4 regions of the Ensifer adhaerens genome follow, and region 2 is predicted to be linked to each of the others. Evidence: predicted binding sites of a transcription regulator. Region 2 holds the regulator's gene; each other region holds the start of a gene.
The links. The regulator LexA, encoded in region 2, represses DNA repair genes until DNA is damaged. The targets are predictions, from matches to a motif close to TGTTCNNNNTGTGTTCNG.
Positions count from the first base shown of each region.

Region 1: recA (recombinase RecA) is a predicted target of LexA. The motif match lies at 2,143-2,160, and genes of this name have one in related genera.
Region 3: LAC81_RS20170 (YifB family Mg chelatase-like AAA ATPase) is a predicted target of LexA. The motif match lies at 3,064-3,081, and genes of this name have one in related genera.
Region 4: parE (DNA topoisomerase IV subunit B) is a predicted target of LexA. The motif match lies at 3,644-3,661, and genes of this name have one in related genera.

Region 1 covers NZ_CP083349.1:1,750,419-1,755,496, reverse strand. Annotated here, with positions in the region: gene LAC81_RS08625 (pseudouridine-5'-phosphate glycosidase) at 1-918, opposite strand, end outside; gene LAC81_RS08620 (carbohydrate kinase family protein) at 950-1,897, opposite strand; gene recA (recombinase RecA) at 2,219-3,307, shown strand; gene alaS (alanine--tRNA ligase) at 3,539-5,078, shown strand, end outside.
Region 2 covers NZ_CP083349.1:1,575,144-1,580,221, reverse strand. Annotated here, with positions in the region: gene LAC81_RS07850 (hypothetical protein) at 1-501, opposite strand, end outside; gene LAC81_RS07845 (hypothetical protein) at 626-1,225, opposite strand; gene LAC81_RS07840 (hypothetical protein) at 1,628-1,879, shown strand; gene lexA (transcriptional repressor LexA) at 2,105-2,830, shown strand; gene LAC81_RS07830 (hypothetical protein) at 2,916-3,248, opposite strand; tRNA gene LAC81_RS07825 (tRNA-Cys) at 3,632-3,705, shown strand; gene LAC81_RS07820 (hypothetical protein) at 3,888-4,334, opposite strand; gene LAC81_RS07815 (methyltransferase family protein) at 4,430-5,078, shown strand, end outside.
Region 3 covers NZ_CP083349.1:4,134,854-4,139,931, forward strand. Annotated here, with positions in the region: gene LAC81_RS20155 (sn-glycerol-3-phosphate import ATP-binding protein UgpC) at 1-875, shown strand, start outside; gene LAC81_RS20160 (endonuclease/exonuclease/phosphatase family protein) at 872-1,861, shown strand; gene gshB (glutathione synthase) at 2,008-2,955, shown strand; gene LAC81_RS20170 (YifB family Mg chelatase-like AAA ATPase) at 3,173-4,705, shown strand; gene LAC81_RS20175 (SRPBCC domain-containing protein) at 4,959-5,078, shown strand, end outside.
Region 4 covers NZ_CP083349.1:1,207,595-1,212,672, forward strand. Annotated here, with positions in the region: gene LAC81_RS05935 (NAD-dependent epimerase/dehydratase family protein) at 1-93, shown strand, start outside; gene LAC81_RS05940 (hypothetical protein) at 237-650, opposite strand; gene LAC81_RS05945 (GNAT family N-acetyltransferase) at 872-1,342, shown strand; gene parE (DNA topoisomerase IV subunit B) at 1,464-3,524, opposite strand; gene LAC81_RS05955 (alpha/beta hydrolase) at 3,735-4,655, shown strand; gene LAC81_RS05960 (UbiA family prenyltransferase) at 4,782-5,078, shown strand, end outside.

The DNA of each region.
Region 1 (5,078 bases), 180 kb from region 2:
CAACGCGACCGCAATTTCGCCGGCGAGGCGGGCATTGTTCTCGACCAGCGCGATGTTGGTCTCGAGGCTGCGGCCCTCGGTCATGTGGAAGAGATTGTCGAGCAGGTAAGGCGTGACGGCCTTGCCGGTGATCTCGTCGCTCTCGGCATTGTCGAGTGCGCGGGCGATGTAGATTTCCATCTCTTCGCGCGGGATTTCGCTTTCTTCCGGAACCGGATTGGCGACCAGCATGCCGCCGTCGACGCCGAGCAGTTCGCGCATGTTCTGGAAGTTGGCGATCGCTGCCGGGCTGTTCAGCATCAGCGGGCTCTTGAGGCCACTGTCGCGCGACCAGAAGGCCGGGAAGATTTCGCTGTCATAGGTGACGACGGGTACGCCGCGGGTTTCGAGCACTTCGAGCGTTTTCGGAATGTCGAGGATTGCCTTGGCGCCGGCGCAAACGACGATGACACCCGTGCGGGCAAGTTCGTCGAGGTCGGCCGAAATGTCGAAGCTGAGTTCGGCGCCGCGATGCACGCCACCGATACCGCCGGTCGCGAAGACGCGAATGCCGGCGCGGGCAGCGGCAATCATCGTCGCGGCAACGGTGGTCGCGCCGGTACGGCGTTCGGCAATCGCGAAGGCGAGGTCGGCGCGCGAGACCTTCATCGCCCCTTCCGTCTTTGCCAGTTCTTCCAGCTTGGCGTCTTCAAGGCCGATATGCAGCACGCCATGGATGACGGCGATCGTTGCCGGCACGGCACCCTGTTCGCGGATGATCGCTTCGACGCTGCGGGCCATGTTCAGATTGCCCGGGTAGGGCATGCCATGGGTGATGATGGTCGATTCCAGCGCCACGATCGGCGCGCCACGCGCCTTGGCGGCTGCGACCTCGTTCGAATATTCCATCGGCAGGGAGGGAGAAGCGGGTTTGGTCATCGTCTTTCCTTGGGAGTTCTGCTGGCAATTGTCATGACAGCATTTGGGGAGCGGGCACAAGGGCCAGCGCCTGTTCGAGATTGGCCGCGGACATCTCTTCGGATGCGGCCAAGGGAGAGCGCAATGTGATTCCGGCGGCTGCGATGCCGTGCCGCAGGCAATCGTCGATGCCGCGACCCGCGAGGCGGGCGGAAAGGAATCCGGAAGCGAGTGCGTCGCCGGCGCCGGTCACGTCGGCAAGTGCCGGCAGGGCCGGCGGAACGGCGACGCAGGTGCGCTCACCATCGAATGCGACGACGGCGCGGCCGCCGCGTGTCACCACGCCGCCCTTGAGGCCTGCGTTTCTCAGCAACGACGGCCACTCTTCAGCCTCGGCCGCGTCCTTGCCGGTCAGCGCCCGTGCCTCGGATTCGTTCATGAACAGGAACGACAGATATGAGAGGCACGAACGGTAGCGGATGACTTTGGCGGGCGAAACCGCAATGCCGGCGACAAGGCACCCGTTGTCGGCAGCCGATTGCACCAGCGCGGCAATCGTTTCTTCCGGCAGGTTGGCATCCGTCAGTACGAGCTTGCTGGTGGCGATGACTTCGCGCAGTGCCCGCCGCTGCAGCTGCCGGGGAGAGAACAGCCGGTAGAGCTCCATGTCCGCGAGCGCGATGACCAGATTGCCGTCGTTTTCGAGGATGGCCGTGTAGCTCGGCGTCTGACGATCGAGAAAGGTGAGGGGGCTGTCGATGACGCCGGCGGCGGCCGCCGCTGCCGTCACCATTTCGCCAGCCGCATCGCCGCCACGCGTGCTGATCATGCGCACGCCATGGCCGAGGCGCGAAAGGTTGCGGGCCGCGTTGAAGCCACCACCGCCGGCCTCTTCGAACCAGGTGCCGGGATTGCTGGACCCCGGTGCCGTCGTTCCCGAAATGCGGCCGCGCCTGTCGATGTGCGCACCGCCGAAAACGGCGATTTCAGCTTCCGTCATGAATGTTCCTCTGCTTGGCCGTTCGGCCGAAATATCTGTTGGCTATCTGCAATGGCCGATGGGCGAATTCCAAGTACCTGATGCGCCTGACGTCTTCGTCGTCGGCGAATCGGCAAAGCCTTACCGGGCAGGTTCGAAGGACTATCCCTCGTCTTCGAGAACCCGTGGTTTCAATCCATGAACATGAACGGAACGAAACCAAAATATCGGTCGTTTTTCAATGTATTGTCCTGCTCTTGCAAATACGGAACAAAACATGTACAAAAACTCCTGCGGCGGCTTCATTGCCTCGGTAGCTTCAATAACCTAAAGGTGGACCAAATGGCACAAAACTCTTTGCGGCTCGTAGAGGACAAATCGGTGGATAAAAGCAAGGCACTTGAAGCGGCACTTTCCCAGATCGAACGTTCGTTCGGCAAGGGATCGATCATGAAGCTCGGTGGGAAGGACAGCATCATTGAGATCGAGACGGTTTCGACCGGCTCTCTCAGCCTCGACATCGCGCTCGGCATTGGCGGCCTGCCGAAGGGCCGTATCGTTGAAATTTACGGCCCGGAAAGCTCGGGTAAGACGACGCTGGCGCTGCAGACCGTCGCCGAAGCACAGAAGAAGGGCGGCATCTGCGCCTTCGTCGACGCCGAACACGCGCTCGATCCGGTCTATGCCCGCAAGCTCGGCGTCGATCTTGAAAACCTCCTGATCTCGCAGCCCGATACCGGCGAGCAGGCGCTTGAGATCACCGACACGCTGGTACGCTCCGGCGCGATCGACGTTCTCGTCGTCGACTCCGTTGCAGCGCTCGTGCCGCGCGCTGAAATCGAAGGCGAAATGGGCGACAGCCTGCCGGGCATGCAGGCCCGTCTGATGAGCCAGGCGCTGCGCAAGCTGACGGCATCGATCTCCAAGTCGAATTGCATGGTCATCTTCATCAACCAGATCCGCATGAAGATCGGCGTCATGTTCGGCTCGCCGGAAACCACCACAGGCGGTAACGCACTGAAATTCTACGCATCCGTGCGCCTCGACATCCGCCGCATCGGTTCGGTCAAGGAGCGCGAAGAGGTTGTTGGCAACCAGACCCGCGTCAAGGTCGTCAAGAACAAGATGGCACCGCCCTTCAAGCAGGTCGAATTCGACATCATGTATGGCGAAGGCGTATCGAAGACTGGCGAACTCGTCGACCTCGGCGTCAAGGCCGGCATCGTCGAGAAGTCCGGCGCCTGGTTCTCCTACAACAGCCAGCGCCTGGGGCAGGGCCGCGAGAACGCCAAGACGTTCCTGCGCGACAATCCGGATCTTGCGCGCGAAATCGAGACGGCGCTACGCCAGAACGCCGGCCTGATCGCCGACCGGTTCCTCGAGAATGGCGGTCCGGAAGCGGACGACGGTGACGAGCCGCCGGAAGCATAAGCCGCTCGGTCCACTGAGGTTACAAGAAAACCGGTCGTTCCATGGGCGGCCGGTTTTTTGCTGGCGTCTGGACAGTCGGATATGTGAGCGATAAAAGCCTTTGGTTCCGGCGACCCAGCGCGTTGGAGGGTGCGGTCGCCGTGGGTGGCTGCAGGGTTTAGGGACAATGGCTTAGTGGCGCGGCGTGGGCCGGACCCGGGCCGGAATCGGTGCTTAAGAATAGGACGCAAGATGAGCGGCGTGAATGAAATCCGGTCGACCTTTCTCGACTATTTCCGCAGAAACGGTCACGAGGTCGTGTCGTCGAGCCCGTTGGTGCCGCGCAACGACCCGACATTGATGTTTACCAATGCCGGTATGGTGCAGTTCAAGAACGTCTTCACCGGCCTGGAGCAGCGTCCCTATTCGACGGCCGTCACGGCGCAGAAATGCGTGCGCGCCGGTGGCAAGCACAACGACCTCGACAACGTCGGCTACACCGCGCGTCACCACACCTTCTTCGAGATGCTCGGCAACTTCTCCTTCGGCGATTACTTCAAGGCGAACGCCATCGAGCTTGCCTGGAACCTGATCACCAAGGAATACGGCCTCGACGCCAAGCGCCTGCTGGTCACGGTCTACCACACCGATGACGAAGCCTTCGACCTCTGGAAGAAGATCGCCGGCTTCTCCGACGACCGTATTATCCGCATTCCGACCAGCGACAACTTCTGGGCGATGGGCGATACCGGCCCGTGCGGCCCGTGCTCTGAAATCTTCTACGACCATGGCGACAAGATCTGGGGCGGACCGCCCGGCTCGGCCGACGAAGATGGTGACCGCTTCATCGAGATCTGGAACCTCGTCTTCATGCAGTACGAGCAGGTCACCAAGGAAGAGCGGGTCAACCTGCCGCGTCCGTCGATCGACACCGGCATGGGCCTCGAGCGCCTGGCAGCCGTGCTGCAGGGCGAACACGACAACTACGACATCGATCTCTTCCGCGCCCTGATCGCCGCGTCCGAAGAGGCAACCGGCGTCAAGGCCGAAGGCGACCGTCGCGCGAGCCACCGCGTCATCGCCGACCACCTGCGCTCCTCCGCCTTCCTGATTGCCGACGGCGTTCTGCCGTCGAACGAAGGCCGGGGCTACGTTCTGCGCCGCATCATGCGCCGCGCCATGCGTCACGCCCAGTTGCTCGGCGCACAGGACCCGTTGATGTGGAAGCTGCTGCCGGCTCTCGTCGGCCAGATGGGACGCGCCTATCCGGAGCTGGTGCGCGCCGAAGCGCTGATCTCCGAGACGCTGAAGCTCGAAGAAACCCGCTTCCGCAAGACGCTGGAGCGCGGGCTCAACCTGCTCTCCGACGCTTCTGCCGATCTGTCTGAAGGCGACCAGTTCAACGGCGAGACCGCGTTCAAGCTCTACGACACCTATGGCTTCCCGCTCGACCTCACCCAGGACGCGCTGCGCGCCAAGGGCATCACCGTCGACACCGATGCCTTCTCGGCCGCCATGGCGCGCCAGAAGGCCGAGGCCCGCGCCAACTGGGCCGGCTCCGGCGAGGCGGCAACCGAAACGATCTGGTTCGAGCTCAGGGAAAAGCACGGTGCCACCGATTTCCTCGGCTATGACACCGAGACGGCCGAAGGGGTGATCCAGGCGATCGTTCGCGATGGCGCCGTCGTCGCTTCGGCTGCCAAGGGCGACACCGTCCAGGTGGTGCTCAACCAGACGCCGTTCTACGGCGAATCGGGCGGCCAGATGGGCGATACCGGCACGATCACCACGG
Region 2 (5,078 bases):
ATCCACGGCGCGCTGGCACTTCATGAGTTCGTCTGCCGCCGGACCGGTGCCACGCAGACTGAGATTTGCGATCACGCGTTCGTCGAAGGCGATCGCCAAAGCCCGTTTGCGCACGAAGCCTGTGAGGAATTCGGGATCGGTGACGTTCACGAAGAGGAACTTGCCGTTCTCGTCTCCGGCGGCGGTCGCCGAAGCGCTCCAGGGATCGCTCTTGTCTAAGCGAAACGTCAGGTCATAGTCCTTGCCGATCTCGAGCGACTTCCAGTCGTCGCTGGCGAAGCTCATATAGAGTGGCGATTCGGAGCCCTTTGGATAAAACCCCAGGCGCAGCGTGACCCCGCCCTCGAACATCGACGTGATGAAACACGAGCCTTCCATCGACGTGTCGGAAGCAACGGTCCAGCCGCCGACTTCCTTCCACTTGATGATCTCGGCCTCTTCAGCCACGGCCGGCCCCGTCACCATCAGACAGCCCACCAACCCGAACAGCAATCTACGCATGCAAAGCCCCCGTTTGCGCGCATTTTGATAGGTCGCCGCGTGACTGTCGAGGGTGGGCGACCCGTACCCACGCAATATTTAGGAATATTCACCTCTCGTGCAGACCGATGCTCACGCCAGGGAATTACATGGCGAAGGGATCTTTCGACGACTTGGTCTGGCCGCCGCCCGCAAACGGGTCATTGTTCGGCGCATTACTGCCGGCGCCCGCAAAGGGATCGGCGGCCTTCCCCTGCCCGCCGTTCGGCATCAGCGCGTTCACGGCCTCCTGGCATTTGAACATCTCGCTGACGGCCTTCATCGAATCACGCAGACTGAGGCTCGCCACCACGCGCCCTTCGAACGCCAGCGCCAGCGTATTCTTGCGCACGAATTCGGTGAAGAAATCTGTATTGGAGAAATTGACGACCAGGGCCTTCGAACCCGTGAGGTCCACGCCGAACGCAACGGCCGGCCACTGGCGGCCGCGGTCGAGCTGCAAGGCGACGTCATACTCCCTTTGAGGCTCGATCGATTTCCAGGTAGCATTGCCGATCGAAAGAAACGCCAGGTTCGCCGATCCCCTTGGATAGAAGCCGATACGAAGGATCGCGCCGGCGTCATAGCTCGTCGCCGCGTAGCACGAGCCGCCCAAGGACGGATCGGAACCGACCGTCCAGGCATTGATCCGCTTCCAGATATTCGAACGACCTTCTTCAGCAGAGGCCGCTCCGGCCGCCGCCAACAGACCGAGAACCGCCAACGACAATCTATGCATGCAACCACCCCACTTTCCCCGCAAAGTTATCGTATTTTTGCAACCTGTCGAGACAGTGCAGCGCGATCACAACATGGATTTGTGCGCGCCGAAAGCGAGGACACGGACTGCTACAACCGATGCGATCGCAAGTCGGCCAATCGCGCCAGGATCGACGGGCCCTGCCGCCGCGCACCTCTGGCGCAAACCGGTCACAGCCTGAACTCAAAGACCTGTTGAACACGTGAGAGTGATCGCCAAGTTTGCTGGACTTCGGAACGAAAGCGCGGTTCACATCGTTAACCGCCCCGTAGTGCCACCCTTGCCTCAAAGTGGACGATCACCGTGCTTGCCGCCCTGCTTCTCGCTTCGATAGTCGCATCGCCTAACATGCCTGACGTCAAGCTCAGTGCCGCCACGGTCGATGAACTCCAGACGGACTTCGAAACCGCCGTCCCCTGCCACCAGATTGATGGACGCAACGTGTGGAAGGGTGCCATTGCGTTCTACATCCAGTCGTTCGTCTATGACGGCGACACGCCCGTCGCGACCGATGCGGCGGACGCGGTGCTTCCCGAAGACAACAGCGCAGAGACGGTGAAGGAATTCGAAGACGCCTGCGCCGCCACGCAGCCGGCCTGACCCTCGCCATCAGAACGCTCGCGATTCGCTCGACGCAGTCCAATACGGTCGTTTCCAACCACACAATCATCACCAAAACCCGCTTTGCTCCCGTAAAAGTGACCAACCGGCACGCGCAGTCCCGCCAATTGACTGAATTCACGGAATTTTAGGCACTTGCAGAACACATATGGAACAGATAGTGTCTGTTCTTGATTTGTTTCACGCCTTCTGGAGCGACGTGCCATGCTGACCCGCAAGCAACAGGAATTGCTTCTGTTCATTCACGAACGCATGAAGGAGTCGGGCGTCCCACCGTCATTCGATGAAATGAAGGATGCGCTCGACCTAGCGTCGAAGTCCGGCATCCACCGTCTGATTACCGCGCTCGAAGAACGCGGGTTCATTCGCCGTCTGCCGAACCGGGCCCGCGCGCTCGAGGTCATCAAGCTTCCGGAAGCCTACGCGTCCAGCCAGCAGCAGCCACGTCGCGGCTTCTCGCCGAGCGTGATCGAGGGAAGCCTCGGCAAGCCGGCGGCGGCAGCCCCTGCCGCACCACCGAAGCCGGCGCCGGTGGCCGAAAACACATCAGTTTCCGTGCCGGTCATGGGCCGCATCGCTGCCGGTGTGCCGATCTCGGCGATCCAGAACAACACGCACGACATCACCGTTCCGCTCGACATGATCGGCAACGGCGAACACTACGCCCTCGAAGTCAAGGGCGACTCGATGATCGAAGCCGGCATCTTCGACGGCGACACCGTGATCATCCGAAATGGCAATACCGCCAACCCCGGCGACATCATCGTGGCGCTCGTGGATGACGAGGAAGCGACGCTGAAGCGATTCCGACGCAAGGGCGCATCGATTGCGCTTGAGGCCGCAAACCCTGCCTACGAGACACGGATCTTCGGGCCTGATCGTGTGAAGATCCAGGGCAAGCTCGTTGGGCTGATCCGCCGCTACCACTGATCCCAGATAAAAATCTGGTACTCGGAAGAACCTCGCTGCCGCTTGCGGTAGCGAGGTTCTTCTTGTTCATCCGATAACGCGTCGCCTACTCGTGGATGGTGTATTCGCCGAGTTCGCAAAGGTCCTGCGTATCTTCGGTCGTATCGAGGCCCGAATCCTCTTCGAACTCGAAGCGCATGTCGTACTTGCAGACATCCCGGCCGTCAGCGATGGTGATTTCCATGTTCTCGCCGGGATTCAGAACCTGCCGGCCGAAAACATCGTCTTCCCACTCGTTGACGCCTACCGGCGACGTGTAGAAATTGGTCAGAACTGCACTTGTGTTGTTCTTCAGCTTGAAAACCAGGTCCTCTGCCCGCGCCTCGAATGTGGTCGCAGCAAAGAGGATTAACGCCGTCAGGACAAGTTTCGTCTTCATATAAGCCATTGCCTCCGTTTGATGATGACGGACGCTACCGATGCGGCTGATGTCAGCGGAGTCATCGTTCCCCCTCTACCGATTTCACCGAAGCGATAAGATCCGTACGGGGCTTAGAAGACGTGGCTTGTGCGGGCGTGTGGCATGCCTGAGCGAAAGCACCTACGCGTCGCAACCCGGAGTAAGCTGAGGAAGGTAATCGTTCCGACCTCTTCTTGAAGCATTGCTGCTCGCTGGGCAGGAGCAATCGGCCTTGCCGGACGTTCTGCCTGTGGAAAGCGCCCGAACCGCAAATTCGCTTTGTGCTTTTTCCGAAAATGCCTCTTGCGGATTTTCTGCAATCATTCTAAATCCCCGCCAACGCTCGGTTATCCGAGCCGTGAGGCCTCGTGGCGGAGTGGTGACGCAGAGGACTGCAAATCCTTGTACCCCGGTTCAATTCCGGGCGAGGCCTCCAAATACATTCACCAATATAATCAATATGTTGCAGTCGTCGCGAAGCGGAAAAAACACCGCTTCCGCGTAACGCTATGTTGCTGCGAGAATCCTTTGCTTTCCCTGCACTTCCACGAGGCGACGGCGGATCCACACGACATGAAATGCGACATGTTCAATGCGAACCCCGAGCCAGAAACCCGCTCACCAGCTGTAGGTGCTTGAACCCCGGTTCCCTTCGCGGCGCCGACAAACACGTCGCAGGTCACCATCTCTGCCGAAGGCTGTCATAGTGCCCTCAGGGCCGCCCTGTGAGCGTCCATAAGGGTCACGACGGGATCGGTCACGCTGCCACTCCATCACCTTCCGCAAGAAGCGCTCGCCCTTCACATCGATCTCGGCGAGCACGATTCCGACGACAACCTCCGCGATTTTTTCGAGGCTCAACAGGTACTCCTGATGCTGTCTGTCGTCCCTTAAGAGGCGCCTCCTTGCCGAATTGGGCGTGGCGCGGAAAGGGTTCCGAGACACCAAACCCGTCAAAGATCGCACAAATCCCTCGCCGGCGTATTTCGACATCGTCGCCAGCAAAACATAGTCGCGCTGCGGCTTAAGCGTGGGTTCCTTCCCGTCGCTGCGGCGGCACAGCATGGCGTCCACCTTCTGAATTAAGCAACTTCTAAAGTTACGCTTGAAGCCGCTCGCAACCGTGGCATTCTTACCGGCGATAGAGGGGAGGTATTTGGATGCTGAAGGGTAGAATGTTGCTCGCCGCCGACTACATCGGCAGGTTCGGTATCTGCGCGTATTTTACGATCGCGATGTTGCGGCGCATCGTTCACGCCGCGCAAATCGTAGCGAAAGACGAGTTGCAGTCGGCTGACGTCTTGGCGTTGACTTCAACCGCCGCCACCGTCCTATTCCTCGGAATGGTCTGCGTGGTAGCCATTACCCGCTTGCCGCCGATCAGAGCCGCCACCGGCTTCGAACCCTATTTGACTGCGATGGCAGGAACATTTCTTCTCGGCCTGATCGCATACTTGCCCGAGCCCGCCGATACAAGTTTGGCGCTCCAAATGGCCGGCACGGCTATGATCGTGGTCGGGATGGTTTCGTCAGCCGTCGTTCTTTTCTGGCTCGGTCGCGCCTTCAGCATCATGCCCGAGGCCCGGACCTTGATCACGGGCGGACCCTACTCGATTGTTCGCCACCCGCTCTATCTAACGGAAGAGATCGCCATGATCGGCTTGATCGTCCTCAATCTTTCGGTCTGGTCAGTACTTCTTGGGGGTGTCCAGTGGCTGCTGCAAATTCGCAGAATGATCAACGAGGAACGAGTATTGCAGACTGCGTTCCCCGGTTATCCTGCCTATGCGCTCGACGTCCCGCGCATTC
Region 3 (5,078 bases), 1.6 Mb from region 2:
TGGTCTTCCAGAACTACGCGCTCTATCCGCACATGACCGTTTATGAAAACCTCGCCTACGGCCTGAAGAACCGCAAGACGCCGAAGGCCGAGATCGACGCCCGCGTCGCCGAAGCCGCGCGCATGCTGGAGATCGAGCCCTATCTTTCCCGCAAGCCCCGCGCTCTCTCGGGCGGCCAGCGCCAGCGCGTCGCGATGGGCCGAGCCATCGTGCGCAAGCCGGCGGCCTTCCTCTTCGACGAGCCGCTTTCCAACCTTGACGCCAAGCTGCGCGTCTCCATGCGCGGCGAGATCAAGCGGCTGCAGAAGCGGCTCGGCACGACCTCCCTCTATGTCACACACGACCAGCTCGAGGCGATGACGCTCGCCGATCGGCTTGTGGTGCTGAACGGCGGCCGCATCGAGCAGATCGGCCAGCCGCTCGATGTCTATCACCGTCCGGCCTCGACCTTCGTTGCGAGCTTCATCGGCTCGCCGGCAATGAACCTGATCAAGGGGCAGATCGAAGGCGGCAGGCTGCAGATCGGCCTCTACCGGATAGACCTCGCCGGCCGCGCGCCGGTGGAGGGCGCTGTGACCGTTGGCCTGCGCGCCGAGGATCTCCGGCTTGCCGGCGTAGGCGAAGACGCGATGCTGTTCCAGGTCGACTATGTCGAGGAACTAGGCGCCCAGCGGCTCGTACATGGCACCATCGAGGGGCAGGCCCTCACCATTGCGCTGTCGCCGGAAACGCCGCTGTCGGGCGATCTCGCTGTGACCATCGCCGTCGACCGCCTCCATTTCTTCTCGCCGGAGACCGGCAAGCGGCTGGAGCGCGGCACGTCGTTTGCGGGCGAAGCTCCGGCGCAAACCCTTCGCCTGGAGACCGCATCGTGATCTTTGAAACCGTAGAGCAGCTAGCCGTTCCCTCGCTCGAACTGCGCCAGGGATTTGCGTCGATCGTGCGCACCATTGCGGCCCATGACGCCGCTATGGGCGCACGCCCGGAGATGAACAGCATCGAGGTCGGCGGCACGTCTTCGTCGGATACGCCGCTCGCCTTTCCGCTTACCGTTGCTGCCTGGAACCTGGAACGCTGCCTGTTCCCGGCGGAAAGTGCCGCGCATCTGGCCGCAACGAATGCTCCGGTCGTCCTGCTTTCGGAAATGGACAGCGGCATGGCCCGCACCAGCCAGCGTCATCCGACCGCCGAAGTCGCCGACACGCTCGGCATGCACTATGCCTATGGCATCGAGTTCATCGAGATGGGTCTCGGCTCCGATACGGAGCGCGAATTCTGCGAGGATGATTTCAACGCCAAGGGGTTTCACGGCAATGCGCTGATGGCATCCGTGCCGCTCGGACGACCCTTCATGCTGCGCCTCTGGGGCGAACGCCTCTGGTTTACGGATGGCGAGCAGCCGCGTCTCGGCGAGCGCTTCGCGATCGGCGCGGTGATCGAAACGGAAGCCGGTCCCTTCGTCGCAGTCTCCACTCATCTCGAAAGTGCCACGACCGCCGTCTATCGCGAGCGCCAGGTCAAGGAATTGATCGATGCGCTCGATGAAACGTTTCCGGATATGCCGGTGCTGATCGGCGGCGATCTCAACACCGGCAACCACGCCGGCGGCGACTTCGAGGCCGAAGGGCTCTTTGCCTTGAGCGCTGCCAGGGGCTTTACCCGCCACGGCGGACCGCTCGACGTCATGACCACGCGCCCGAGCTTGATCACCCGCTGGCCGGAACGGGCGATGAAGCTCGACTGGTTCCTGTCGCGCGGTTTGAAGATCGGCGAGACCCGCGTCGTCCCTTCGCTCGATGAAACCGGTCGTCCGCTTTCGGACCACGATCTCATCACCTGCGCCATTGAGGGCTTTGAATAGGCTCGCCTCTCCTTGCCTAAGGCGCGCCCGCATTCTACATGTCGAGGGCTTTGCCAGTGCGGCAGAGGGCAGCGGTTTTCCGTCCTCTTCCGTTCCGGCGGTTTGAAATCGATCACGGCTATCCGTGATCCATGAGGGATGGGTAGATGGCGAAAATCGTCAATGTCGGGGTCCAGATGGACCATGTCTCGGGCATCAACATCGCGGGGGATTCCACCTTCGCCATGAGCCTCGAGGCACAGTCGCGCGGCTATCGTCTCTTCCACTATACGCCTGAGAAACTGTCGCTGCGCGACGGCAAGGTCTATGCGAGCGCGCAGCAGATGACGCTGCGCGACGTCAAGGGCGATCACTTCACGCTTGGCGAAGCCGAGCGTGTCGATCTTTCGACGATGGACGTCATCCTGCTCCGCCAGGATCCGCCCTTCGACATGGCCTACATCACCTCGACGCATCTTCTCGAGCGCCTGCATCCGAAGACGCTGGTCGTCAATGATCCGGCCTGGGTGCGCAATTCGCCGGAGAAGATCTTCGTCACCGAATTTGCCGACCTGATGCCGAAGACGCTGATCACCCGCGACCCCGCCGAAATCGCCAGCTTCCGCCAGGAGATGGGCGACATCATCCTGAAGCCGCTCTACGGCAATGGCGGCGCCGGCGTCTTCCATTCGACGCGCGACGATCGCAACCTCTCTTCTCTTCTGGAAATGTTCGGCCAGATGTTCCGCGAGCCCTTCATCGCCCAGGAATACCTGCCGGCGGTGCGCAAGGGCGACAAGCGCATCCTGCTCGTCGACGGCGAGCCGGTCGGCGCCATCAACCGCGTTCCGGCCGAGCATGACGCCCGCTCCAACATGCATGCCGGCGGCCGCCCGGAGCCGACCGAACTGACGGCGCGCGAAAAGGAAATCTGCGATCGCATCGCTCCGGCGCTGAAGGCCCGCGGCTTCCTCTTCGTCGGCATCGACGTCATCGGCGACTACATGACCGAGATCAACGTGACCTCGCCGACCGGCATCCGCGAAGTCAAGAAGTTCGGCGGCGCCGATGTCGCCAGCCTTCTCTGGGATGCGATCGAGCGCAAGCGCGCCTGATCGGCGCTAGCGGATAGACTACTCCGGTCGACGAAGCGTGCTGCGGGCCTTCGCCCGCGGCCGTTTGCCGGAACGGCACCTTTGCCGATGCGTCCGCCTCCTTTCGAATGTTCTGTAATTGTTCTTGTTTTTGTGCGTAATCCGTGCAAGGCTTCTGCCTGCAACCCTGGGCGGTTGTGGCGCCCGATAGCCGGGCTGCCTGGGCGAGGGGGCAAGCATGGTCGCGCGCGTCAGCACGGTCGCATTTCAGGGTATCGAGGGTCTGCCTGTTGATGTGCAGGTGATGGTCGCACCGGGCAAGGTCGGGATGCAGATCGTCGGCCTGCCGGACAAGGCCGTCGCCGAAAGCCGCGAGCGGGTGCAGGCAGCCCTGCATGCCTCCGGTCTCGCCCTGCCGGCCAAGCGGGTCACCGTCAATCTCGCCCCCGCCGACCTTCCCAAGGAAGGCAGCCACTTCGATCTTGCCATCGCGCTCGGCCTGATGGCGGCCCTCGGCGCCATTCCGGGCGATGCGCTGGCGCCCTATGTGGTGATCGGGGAACTGAATTTGGACGGTACGATTGCGGCGGTTGCCGGAGCGCTTCCGGCGGCAATCGGCGCCAATGCGCTCGGCAAAGGGCTGATCTGCCCGGCCGAAAGTGGACCCGAGGCGGCGTGGGCCGGGGCCGAGATCGATATCCTGGCGCCGCGCAGCCTGATCGCGATCGCCAACCATTTCCGCGGCACGCAGGTGCTTTCGCGGCCGGACGCCGCAATCCGCTCGGGCGCTACCGACCTGCCCGATCTCGCCGACATCAAGGGCCAGGAGAGCGCCAAGCGGGCGCTCGAGGTGGCCGCTGCCGGCAACCACAATCTCTTGATGGTTGGCCCGCCCGGATCGGGCAAGTCGATGCTCGCCGCCCGCCTGCCGTCGATCCTGCCGCCGCTCAACCCGACCGAGCTTCTCGAAGTGTCGATGATCCATTCGATCGCCGGGCAGCTTCCGGGCGGTAAGCTGTCGGACCGACGGCCGTTCCGCACGCCGCACCATTCCGCGACCATGGCCGCCATGGTCGGCGGGGGCTTGCGCGCCAAGCCCGGCGAGGCGTCGCTTGCCCATAACGGCGTGCTGTTTCTCGACGAATTTCCGGAATTCTCGCCGCAGGTGCTCGACGCGCTGCGCCAGCCGCTCGAGACCGCCGAATGCATCATCGCCCGTGCCAATCACCGCGTCAGCTATCCCGCCGCGATCCAGCTTGTCGCCGCCATGAACCCCTGCCGCTGCGGCATGGCCGGCGAACCCGGTCGCAGCTGCGCCCGCGGCCCGCGCTGCATGTCCGACTATCAGGCGCGCATCTCCGGTCCGCTGATGGACCGCATCGATATCCGCATCGACGTGCCGGCCGTCAGCGCCGCCGATCTCCTGAAGCCGGCCGCAGCCGAAAGCAGCGAGGTCGTTGCCCGCCGGGTCGCGCATGCCCGTGCCATGCAGATCGACCGCTTTGCCGTCCTCGGCCATGCGGACTTGACCAGCAATGCCCGCGCGTCGACCTCGCTGATCGAGAAGATCGCGGCACCCGACGCGGCCGGGCTGCAGCTTCTTCGGGACGCCGCCGAAAAGATGAAATTCTCCGCACGCGGCTACCACCGTGTCCTGAAGGTCGCCCGCACCCTCGCCGATCTCGATGGTGCCGCAACGGTCGGCCGCATTCATCTTGCCGAAGCGATTTCCTATCGCATTGCCGGCGAGCGGCTACAGGCGGCGGCATAGCGATCGCCCCCACTGCGGCAATCGATCCATGTTTCGTGTTTTGAGGTTCCGACACCATGTTCTCCCCAGGCATGGCCGTTGCGCGAAACGCTTGGCCGGGCTGATCAGTCTTTTGATGTGCGGGTCTTTCCCGGGGCAGCGGCGCGCTTGCCGATCTCGCGCAAATTCTCGACGTTGCGGATGAGCTGTATTTCACCGCCGCAAACTCCAGTACGATCATCCTGAAGTGATTGGCCGACAGGGGGTGAACCGGATGACGGATGCATCAAACGGCAGAAGAACCGATCGCGCCGAACGTCTGATCAAGGCGTTGCCGTCGGCGGTTTATGCCGCGCTGATCGATCCTGCTGCGGTGGCAGTCTGGTTGCCGCCC
Region 4 (5,078 bases), 370 kb from region 2:
ACTTTCCGGAGCATGCCGCCAGGCTGCCAAAATTCGTTCTGCCGAATTGGCTGGCAGGCTTGGCTGCGCCCTTTGATGCCGGCTTGCGGCTGATCGTGCGGGAGTTGGGGCGCGACTCCCGTATTTCCAACGAAAAGGCACGTCGCGTTCTGGGGTGGCAGCCGCGAACCGCAGAAGCGGCGGTAGCAGCCAGCGCCGAATGCCTGATTGCTGCCGGTCTGGTTTGAGCGAGACCGCTATTTGGTGAAGCGGCGGGCGACCCAGGAATAGCCGTCTTCGATATAATGCACCGGCTTTGTAACGATCGTCTTGAGCTTCTCCCGGTCCGGGATGGCGCCTGAGAGGAAGGCCAGTGTCCGTTTCGGCAGGTTTGGTTCCGACACCGGCTCGGCCGCTTGTAGAGGTGGTGTCTGGCTCTGTTGAGAACCGGCCGGTGGCGGGGTGAGGTCGGCGAGGGCCGGACCGGAACTCTCGCACATCGCGACGACGATCGGATAGTTGGCATTCGAGAACTTCGGCAATTGCGCCTGCGAATCCGTGTCGCATTGGGCGATCGACGGCCATGTACCATTGACCGTCGAGATGTACTGGCATTGGCTGACGTCGTGGTCGCAGCCGAGAATGGTCATGACAATCAGCGCCGCTTGCATGGTGTTCCGGTCCCTGGAGGTTGTGGTCGGATCAACCTATGCCTGCACGATTCTCCCCGAAATAGGGCAGTGTTGTCGCCGACACGGAACAAATTGTTTCAGCCTGTTAGCCGGATTGATAGGGCGAGTACCGGGAGCCTGCGTCATTTGACGTATTGGCGGGCTGTACGAGTAGCACTAACCTCCGGCGCAAATCGCTGAAGCCGAGAAGGACGAAATCATTGCCTGCCGTAACCATAGCCCTGGAGTCGCCACGCCAAGCCACGGTCGTGCGTCTGCTGGAACTCTCCGACGCTTATGCCGCTTCGCTCTATCCTGCCGAAAGCAATCACATGGTCGACCTGTCGAGCCTGGAGCAGGCCGGGGTCTCGTTCCTGGTGGCGCGCCGTGAGGATGACATCGTCGGCTGCTGCGCGCTCGTGGAAGCCGGTGACGGCACGGCCGAGATCAAGCGCATGTTCGTCGATCCTGAGGCGAGGGGCCTGAAAGTCGGCAAGTTGTTGTTGCAGGCCGTGGAGGCACGTGCGGGTGAACTTGGCTACACGGCAATTCGCCTCGAAACCGGCATCTATCAGCCCGAGGCGATCGGGCTTTACAAGGCGGCCGGCTATGTCGAGCGTTCACCTTTCGGAGACTACCAGCCGGATCCGCTGAGCCTGTTCATGGAAAAGCCAGTTCGCAAGACGGCATGATCTCTCTTCGCCCGCTTACCGCAAGGACTTGAAAACGGAAACGGCGGCCTCGGGCCGCCGCTTTCGATCTTGATGGCTCAGGGCGCACAAGAAGCGTGCGCATTTTCGCAACAGTTCCGGATCAGATGTCCAAGTTCTCGGCAAATACGGCGCGCTCCTGGATGAAGCGGAAGCGGGCATCGGCCTTGGTACCCATGAGATTGTCCACCGCCTCGCGCGTGCCTTCGAAATCGATCTCGTCGATCTCGACCTTGAGCAACGTGCGGAACCTCGGGTCCATCGTCGTTTCCTTGAGCTGCGCCGGCAGCATCTCGCCCAAACCCTTGAAGCGACCGATCTCGACTTTGCCGCGACCGGAAAACTCGGTGCGCATCAATTCTTCTCGATGCGCATCGTCGCGCGCATAAAGCGTCTTCGAGCCCTGGCTGATGCGATAGAGCGGCGGCACGGCGAGATAGAGATGACCGCCGCGGATCAGCTCAGGCATTTCCTGATAGAAGAAGGTGATCAGCAGCGAGGCGATGTGCGCGCCGTCGACGTCGGCGTCGGTCATGACGACGATGCGCTCGTAGCGCAGGTCCTCTTCGCGGTATTTGCTGCGGGTGCCGCAGCCAAGCGCCTGGACGAGATCGGTGATCTGCTGGTTGGCGCTCAGCTTTTCGCGGCCGGCGCTTGCAACGTTGAGGATCTTGCCGCGCAACGGCAGGATCGCCTGGTTGGCGCGGTTGCGTGCCTGCTTTGCCGATCCGCCTGCAGAGTCCCCTTCGACGATGAAGAGTTCGGCGCCTTCTGCGGTGTTCTGCGAGCAGTCCGCGAGCTTGCCCGGCAGACGCAGCTTGCGCACTGCCGTCTTGCGGTTGACTTCCTTTTCCTTGCGTCGGCGCACGCGTTCTTCTGCACGCTCGACGACCCAGTCGAGCAGCTTGGCGGCTTCGCCCGGATTGTCGGCAAGGTAGTGGTCGAATGGGTCGCGCAGTGCGTTTTCGACGATGCGCTGGGCTTCGACCGTCGCAAGCTTGTCCTTGGTCTGGCCGACGAATTCCGGTTCGCGAATGAAGACCGAGAGCATGCCTGCTGCCGAAATCATCACGTCGTCCGTGGTGATGATCGCCGCCCGCTTGTTCTGCGTCAGCTCGGCATAGTTCTTCAAGCCCTTGGTCAGCGCGATGCGGAAGCCCGCCTCGTGCGTGCCGCCCTCGGGCGTCGGGATGGTATTACAGTAGGAATGGACCTGCTGGTCGCCGCCGTACCAGGTGACGGCCCATTCGAGCGAGCCGTGCCCGTTTGCCTTCTCCGACTTGCCGGCGAAGATCTCACGGGTGACGGTGAATTCCTTACCGAGTGTTGCGGCGAGATAGTCCTTCAGGCCGCCCGGGAAGTGGAAGACAGCCTTGTCCGGGATCTCCGAGCCTTCCTGCAGCAGCGAGGGATCGCAGGACCAGCGGATCTCGACGCCGCCGAAGAGATAGGCCTTCGAGCGCGCCATGCGGAACAGGCGACCGGGCTCGAAATGCGCGTGCGGCCCGAAAATATCCGGGTCCGGATGGAAGCGAACGCGGGTGCCGCGGCGGTTGTGCACGTCGCCGAGTTCTTCAAGCCCGCCCTGCGGAATGCCGCGGGAGAAGCGCTGGCGATAGAGCTTGCGGTTGCGCGCGACCTCGACTTCGAGCGCGTCGGACAGCGCGTTGACGACGGAAACGCCCACACCATGCAAACCGCCGGAGGTCTCATAGGCCTTGCCGTCGAACTTGCCGCCGGCATGCAGAACCGTCATGACGACTTCGAGCGTCGACTTGCCCGGGAATTTTGGATGGTTCTCGACTGGGATGCCACGACCGTTGTCGGTGACGGTCAGGAAGCCATCTGCGTCGAGGTGCACTTCGATGAAGTTGGCATGGCCGGCCACCGCTTCGTCCATCGAGTTGTCGATGACTTCGGCGAAGAGATGGTGCAGCGCCTTCTCGTCCGTGCCGCCGATATACATGCCCGGACGACGGCGGACCGGCTCCAGGCCTTCGAGCACCTCGATTGCCGACGCATCATAATCACTGCCATCACTGCCTTTCGGGGCAGGGCGCGGCTCTTCGCGCACGATGGGTGCCGCTGGCACAGCCGGTTTGGCGCTCGGCTGTACGGGCTTCGGTTGCTCGGGCATTGAAAAGAGGTCGCTGTTGTCGTCCATGGGGCCGTTCGGATCGTTCCTGTCGTATGGGGATGCCTGAGGCCATAGCAAGACCTCGGCTTTGCCGCCATCCCCCGGCGGTCGAATCACCTGAATTCTGCCAGACTCTCACAGGATACGCGAACAAAAGGAGAATGCCGGCATCGGCCTTGGCGAAATGCCGCCTTCGCGGCCGTGTCATGGCGCAAGTGTTGCTTTGACGTCCGGGCGATGGCAAGGCTGTTCGGCGAACAAGGGAGCCCGTCATTGGCCGTGTCCACAATTGTTTTTCCGTTTCGTCGGCTTCTGCTGGCCGTTGCCTTTTTTTCCGCAGCTTCCGTCGCCCAGGCTCAGGCACTGAAGCCCTTCAAGGACGAGCTCTTCTCCTATGGCAAGGTGCTGCAGCAAAATGATGACGGTGATGACCTGACTGTCGACTATCAAGAACTGCGCGATATCAACGAACGGGACGAAATCCCGGAACGCCGGGTGAAGCGCGCCTATGTTTCTCTGGGCGTGAAAAGCGAGCAGGTCAACGAGACACTCGACATCGGGGGCCGTTCGCTTGACGTGACCCGCGTCGGTCCGGACCGCGGCGCTGCCTTCACGGTGATCTTCATCCACGGTCGCGGTGGCGACCGACGGCTCGGCACCAACGACTTTTCCTTCGGCGGCAACTTCAATCGGCTGAAAAACCTCGCTGTCGCCAATGGTGGCGTCTATTACGCACCAAGCGTCCGTTCCTTCGACACGTCAGGTGCCGCGGATATTGCCGGCCTGGTCAGGCAGGTCTCAGAGCGCTCGGGCGGCCGGCCCGTGGTGCTGGCCTGCGCCTCGATGGGCAGCTTCATCTGCTGGGGCGTTTCGCGCGATCCCTCCGCTGTCGCAGCTCTCAGCGGCATGATGGTGATGGGTGGCGTGAGCGACCCCGATTTTACGAAGAGCGCCGCCTTCAAGGCGAAGTTGCCCATGTACTTCAGCCATGGCAGCCGCGACAGCGTTTATCCGGCCGAGAGCCAGAAGGCGCTCTATCGCACGCTGAAGGCTCAAGGCTATCCGACGCGCTTCGTCCTGTTCGAAAGCGGCTCACACGGCACCCCGGTGCGCATGACTGACTGGCGTGATGCGTTGAACTGGATCGGCCGCCACTGACCTTTGTCCGCGCTGCCGACATTTGTTAACCAGGCCGACAGTTTCCGGGCGAGATTGTGGCCCGTGTTTCCACTCTGGAAAGTTGAAGACGCCATCATGCCGGCAATTATGGCTGGGATGGAAATCATGGACGCGCGCACCGAGACACGGCACATTCCGCTGTGTGTGGATCTGGACGGTACTCTGTTGGCCGCCGATACACTGTGGGAAGGTGCGGCGATCATCCTGTTGCGCAACCCCCTGATGCTTTTTCCCATGCTGTTCTGGCTGGCAAAGGGCAAGGCGCGGTTGAAGCACGAGGTGGCCCTGCGTTCCGGGCGCAGGGCGCAGGACTGGCCCTACCGGCAGGCCGTCATCGACCGGCTCACCGAGGAGAAAAAGACGGGCCGCGAACTGGTGCTCGTCACCGGTGCGGCGCCGTCG